2 regions of the Streptomyces sp. NPDC013455 genome follow, and region 2 is predicted to be linked to the other one. Evidence: riboswitches for the same ligand, from Rfam matches in the RefSeq annotation. Region 2 holds a riboswitch; the other holds the start of a gene.

Region 1 (3,162 bases), on a different contig from region 2:
CTACCAGCGCGCGTACGTCGTCCCGGACGCGGAACGGGACCGGCCCGTGCTGTTCAACTCCTGGGAGGCGACGTACTTCGACATCTCCGAGGAACGGCAGGCCGCCCTCGCCCGCCGGGCCGCCGGGATCGGTGTGGAGCTGTTCGTGGTGGACGACGGCTGGTTCGGCGCCCGCACCAGCGACCGCGCCGGCCTCGGTGACTGGACACCCAACCCCGACCGCTTCCCGCACGGGCTGCGGCCCCTCGCCGACCAGGTGCACGGCCTCGGCATGCGGTTCGGCATCTGGGTGGAGCCCGAGATGGTCAACCCGGACAGCGACCTGTACCGCGCCCATCCCGACTGGGTACAGCACCAACCGGGACGAAAGCGGACGGAGATGCGCAATCAGCTCGTCCTCAACCTCGCACGCGAGGACGTGCGGGAGTACCTCTGGGAGCAGTTGGACACCCTGCTCTCCAGCGCCCCGATCGACTATGTGAAGTGGGACTTCAACCGCTGCTTCACCGACGCCGGCTGGCCCGGCGAACCGTACCCGCAGCGCCTGTGGGTGGACCACGTCCGCGCCCTGTACGCCCTGCTGGACCGGCTGCGCGCCGCGCACCCGCAGGTCGCCTTCGAGTCCTGCTCGGGCGGTGGCGGCCGGATCGACCTCGGGATGATGAGCCGCACCGACCAGGTGTGGACCTCCGACAACACCGACCCGCTGGACCGGCTCGCCGTCCAGCACGGCTTCTCGCAAGTCCACCCCGCGCGCGTGATGGCCGCCTGGGTCACCGACAGCCCGAACAGCCAGCTCAACGGCCGGATCAGCACGCTGCGCTTCCGCTTCGTCAGCGCGATGGCGGGCGTCCTCGGCATCGGCGGTGACCTCACCCGGTGGACGGACGAGGAGCTGTCCGAGGCCCGGCGGTGGGTGGAGCTCTACAAGGAGATCCGTCCGGTCGTGCAGCGCGGGGAGCTGTACCGGCTGCGGCCCCCGGCGGGCGGCCTCAGCGCCGTGCAGTACGTGCGGGGGGAGGAGGCCGTGGTCCTCGCCTGGCTGGAGGCGCAGCGCTACGGCGAGCCGGCGCCGGCGCTGCGGCTGCGCGGGCTCGATCCGACGGCGTCGTACGAATGCCGCGAAACGGGCGAAGTGCACTGCGGTGCGGTGCTCCTGCACCACGGGCTGCGCACGGAGCTCAAGGGATACCTGGATGCGACGGTTCTCCGCCTGCGCCGCATCTGAGTCGTCTGTCCCAATTGCTGACTTCGCCCCAACTGGGCCTGAAAAAGGGAACCCTGGCGAGAGGTCGCGTGAGCAGCGTCATATCCGTGGCCGAGCGTTACCAGTCATGTCCACGTAATAAACGTGCCGTAAAGCGGAATTGGCAGGACGCGCGGTGCGGAATGCACGCTGAGTGACAGCGATTACCCGGATCCGATCACCCGAAACCCGAACAACGGGAACCGGCTGCTTGTTTCCGTACGACTCGCTCGCTTACGTTCGCCACCAATCCGGACGGAACGCCGAATCCTGCCGCCGCCCGGAGTCCCCACACCCATGACCCGTGTCCGGCAGGAGCGGGGGACCCACCAGGTACGACTGCCTGTCCCGGTCTCCGTGACAGGCCAGGGGTGCAGCCGTGCACGCACGGCCGGGCAGCTCCAGCCCGAACCCGACAGCTGACCTCGCAGGCGCCGGAGAGGAACAGCGCCATGCCCGCGAAGGGTAAGCACCGACGTCCCAAGACCCCGCGTTTCTCCCGCTCCATCGCCGTCGCCGGCACCGGCGGCGCCGCCCTGGCCCTGCCGCTTCTCGGGGCCACCGGAGCGCACGCGGCCACCCCCGCGCAGCCCGTCCCCGGCAAGGCCGTGCAGTCCCTTCCCGGCACGGCGAAGAAGGCCCCGGCGCAGACGGGTTCCACGGTGCGCACCTACACCGTGAAGTCCGGCGACTGCCTCGCGGCCATCGCCGACCAGCAGCACGTCGGCGGTGGCTGGCACCGCCTCTACGACGACAACCGGCAGGCCATCGGCGACGATCCCGCGCTGATCCACCCGGGTCTGAAGCTCACGCTCGGCGGGAAGGCCGCACCGTCCGGCACCGGATCCGCCGCCCCGAAGCCTCCGGCCGCCCCCAAGGCCCCCGCGGCCAAGTCCTCCCCGGCCCCCGAGTCCTCGCCGGCCCCCGAGTCCTCGCCGGCCCCCGAGTCCTCGCCGGCCCCCAAGGCCCCGGCCGCCAAGCCTGCCGCCGCCGAGACCGCCACGACCGGCTACACCCTCCCGGTGGCCGGCGCCGGCGTCGGCACCGCCTACCGCGTGGCCGGCAGCATGTGGTCCAGCGGCTACCACACCGGCGTCGACTTCGTCGTACCGACCGGCACCCCCCTCAAGGCCGTCGCCGCGGGCACCGTCGTCTCCGCCGGCTGGGGCGGCGCGTACGGCAACCAGGTCGTCCTCAAGCTGAACGACGGCCACTACGCCCAGTACGCCCACCTCTCCCAGCTCTCCGTCTCGGCCGGCCAGACCGTGACCGCGGGCCAGCAGGTCGGCCTGTCCGGCGCCACCGGCAACGTGACCGGCCCGCACCTGCACTTCGAGATCCGCACCACGCCCGACTACGGCTCCGACATCGACCCGGTGGACTACCTCCGCCGGCACGGCGTCTCCGTCGGCTGACGGCCCCCGCTGCACCACCTGCCTGACACGCCTCCGAAGGCCGGACCCCGATCCCCGGGTCCGGCCTTCGGTGTACCGGCAGGCGTATTCCTGGATTGCAAATTCTTTAAGAGTGTCTCATCTCACCGTTCGTCAACCCCGTCCTACGGTCGCGTAAGTCACATCCGAAGGTGAATCATGGTCCGCTGTGGCAGACGATTCGAAGAATGACAACAGATCAGTGATCGGGTCGTACGTGGCGGTGGGGGACAGCTTCACCGAGGGCGTCGGCGACCCCGGGCCCGACGGGGCGTTCGTGGGCTGGGCCGACCGGTTCGCCGTACTGCTCGCCGACCGCCGCCCCGAAGGCGACTTCCGATACACCAACCTCGCCGTGCGCGGGAAGCTGCTCGACCAGATCATGGCCGACCAGCTCCCGCAGGCGGTCGACCTGGCCCCCGACCTCGTGTCCTTCTGCGCGGGCGGCAACGACATCATCCGCCCGGGCACCGACCCCGACGA
Region 2 (3,162 bases):
TGCTGCGCTGCCACCGCCCCGGCCAGCAGGTCGTGGCCGTGGAGGTGCTGCTGGACGCGCCCCTGGACGCCGAGCCGGCCGGCCTGGACGGCGTCGCCACGATCATGGCGCGGGCCTTCTCGGAGGGCACCGACCGGCACTCCGCCGAGGAGTTCGCCGCCGAGCTGGAGCGCGCGGGCGCCACTCTCGACGCGCACGCCGACCACCCCGGCGTCCGGCTCAGCCTGGAGGTACCCGCCTCCCGGCTGGCCAAGGGCCTCGGCCTGCTCGCCGACGCCCTGCGCGCGCCGGCCTTCGCCGAGAGCGAGGTCGAGCGGCTGGTCCGCAACCGCCTGGACGAGATCCCGCACGAGCTGGCCAACCCCGCCCGCCGGGCCGCCAAGGAGCTGTCCAGGGAGCTGTTCCCGGCGTCCTCGCGCATGTCCCGCCCGCGCCAGGGCACCGAGGAGACGGTCGAGAAGATCGACGCCGCGGCCGTACGCGCCTTCTACGACCGCCATGTGCGGCCCGCGACGGCCACCGTGGTCGTCGTCGGCGACCTGACCGGCGCCGACCTCGACGCACTGCTCGGCGACACCCTGGGCGCCTGGACCGGCACCCCGGGCGAGCCCCGGCCCGTGCCGCCGGTGACCGCCGACGACACCGGGCGCGTGGTCATCGTGGACCGGCCCGGCGCCGTGCAGACCCAGCTGCTCATCGGCCGGGTCGGCCCCGACCGGCACGACCGGGTGTGGCCGGCCCAGGTGCTCGGCACGTACTGCCTCGGCGGCACCCTCACCTCCCGCCTGGACCGCGTCCTGCGCGAGGAGAAGGGCTACACGTACGGCGTGCGCTCCTTCGGGCAGGTCCTGCGCTCCGCGCCGGACGGCACGGGCGCCGCGATGCTCGCCATCAGCGGCTCCGTGGACACGCCGAACACCGGCCCGGCGCTGGAGGACCTCTGGAAGGTGCTGCGCACCCTCGCGAGCGAGGGCCTGACCGACGCCGAGCGGGACGTCGCCGTGCAGAACCTGGTCGGCGTGGCGCCGCTCAAGTACGAGACCGCGGCGGCCGTCGCGAGCACCCTGGCCGACCAGGTCGAGCAGCACCTGCCCGACGACTTCCAGGCGACGCTGTACCAGCAGCTGGCCGCCACGGGCACGGTGGAGGCCACCGCGGCCGTCGTGAACGCCTTCCCGGTGGACCGTCTGGTGACGGTCCTCGTCGGCGACGCGGCACGGATCAAGGCGCCGGTCGAGGCGCTCGGCATCGGTGAAGTGACCGTCGTGGCGGCCGAGTAGCCGAGCGGCGGCACGCGCGTGGGGCCCCGGCGACCGGTCGACGGACCGCCGGGGCCCCACGCTGTTCCACTCGCTCCCTCAGATGCCCGTTTTGGGGCGGAGGTTGCCTGTCTGCCCTGTGGGATGCGCTACAAACCGAGGGATTCGTTTGAGGATTGAAAGCGGGCCGCCGTAGCGTCGTCCGGGCTGTTCGTCAGGCAGTGCGCCGCAACCGCGGCACCGGACAGCCATCGCCGAGTCCCCGTACGGCGCGAGCCAGGGGAGCCGGGGACCCATGCAGTCCCTGGGGTGAATCGGGCGCCCGCCAGGGGGCCCGTAGGAGACCTTCCTGCTCCGAACCCGTCAGCTAACCCGGTAGGCGAGAGGGAAGGAAAGGACCAGCCACTTCATGGCGTTCATGTGCGCCACCGGGAAGCACCGCAAGCCCGGCCGGGTCAAGCGGACCACCGCCCAGGCGGCCGGCGTCGCGGCCCTGACCACCACCGGTGTGATCGGCACCCTCGCCGCCTCCCCGGCGCTCGCCGCGGAGAACTCCACCGAGCAGACCGGCCTCACCCCGGTCCTCACCGTGAGCGACGACGTCGCCGAGCAGATCGACGCGCAGGCCGCCGCCCAGCAGCAGGCCGCCGACGAGCGGGCGGTCGAGGCAGCCGCGGCGAAGCTGGCCGCCGAGAGGGCCGAGGAGGTGCGCGAGGCCAGGGCCCGCGCCGCCCGCGAGGCCGAGCGCAAGCGGCTGAACGCCTTCGTCAGCCCCATCGCGCACTCCTACGTCTCCACGGCCTACCAGGCGAGCAGCGGCCTGTGGTCCTCCGGTTCGCACACCGGCATCGACTTCCACGCCGCCAGCGGCACCGCCGTCCACGCTGTGGGCTCCGGCACGGTCGTCTCCACCGGCTGGGGCGGCGCGTACGGCAACGAGATCGTGATCCGGATGGCCGACGGCATGTACACCCAGTACGGGCACCTGTCCTCCATCGGCGTCACCGTGGGCCAGAAGGTCGTCCCGGGCCAGCAGATCGGCCTGTCCGGCGCCACCGGCAACGTCACGGGCCCGCACCTCCACTTCGAGGCGCGCACGACCCCCGACTACGGCTCGGACATCGACCCCGTGGCCTACCTCCGCAAGCACGGCGTGAACGTCTGACGCGCACCGCACGCCCCTCCGAAGCCCCGGCTCACCGAGCCGGGGCTTTCGTCGTTTTTCACGGCTTCCGCCGGATGTGCTGACCAAAAAATATCCATGGATTACGACCCGCCGTCGGCAATTACCGCTCACTGGAATAGAGTCACGGAACACGCGTCGGCGACGGCGTTTCACGGGGATTAATGCGGAGGTCGGTCATGCGTATTCCGGCGCACTCGGTGTGCACGGCGATCCGGGACGACATCGTCGCCGGTGTCTACGAGCGCGGCAGCCGCCTCACCGAGGAAGTACTGGCCCGCCGCTACGGCGTCTCGCGCGTCCCCGTGCGGGAGGCGCTGCGCACGCTGGAGGCGGAGGGCTTCGTGGTGACGCGCCGGCACGCGGGCGCGTGCGTGGCCGAGCCGACCGAGCAGGAGGCCGCCGACCTGCTGGAGATGCGGATGCTGCTGGAGCCGCTGGGCGCAGCGCGGGCCGCCCAGCGGCGCACCGAGGCCCATCTGAAGGTGCTGCGCGGGCTGGTACGGCTCGGTCAGGAGCGGGCCCGGCGGGGGCACAGCGAGGATCTGCGCTCGCTGGGCGGCTGGTTCCACGAGACCCTCGCGCAGGCCTCCGGCAGCCCGTCGCTGACCTCGATGCTCACCCAGCTGCGGCACAAGATCGCCTGGATGTACGCGGTGGAGGCGCCGTCGAGCCCCGTCGACTCCTGGACGGAGCACGGGGCGATCGTCGACGCGGTGG

What was found. A riboswitch is a leader RNA that binds a small molecule or an ion and turns the genes downstream of it on or off. The one in region 2 is predicted to bind cyclic di-AMP.
Positions count from the first base shown of each region.
Region 1: another riboswitch for cyclic di-AMP. It lies ahead of ABZ576_RS22110 (LysM peptidoglycan-binding domain-containing M23 family metallopeptidase); the one in region 2 lies ahead of ABZ576_RS07150 (M23 family metallopeptidase).

Region 1 is NZ_JBEYCX010000013.1:185,391-188,552, reverse strand. Features, by position in the region: gene ABZ576_RS22115 (alpha-galactosidase) at 1-1,228, shown strand, start outside; cyclic di-AMP (ydaO/yuaA leader) riboswitch at 1,537-1,693, shown strand; gene ABZ576_RS22110 (LysM peptidoglycan-binding domain-containing M23 family metallopeptidase) at 1,699-2,661, shown strand; gene ABZ576_RS22105 (SGNH/GDSL hydrolase family protein) at 2,882-3,162, shown strand, end outside.
Region 2 is NZ_JBEYCX010000003.1:117,867-121,028, forward strand. Features, by position in the region: gene ABZ576_RS07145 (pitrilysin family protein) at 1-1,280, shown strand, start outside; cyclic di-AMP (ydaO/yuaA leader) riboswitch at 1,502-1,656, shown strand; gene ABZ576_RS07150 (M23 family metallopeptidase) at 1,669-2,424, shown strand; gene ABZ576_RS07155 (GntR family transcriptional regulator) at 2,622-3,162, shown strand, end outside.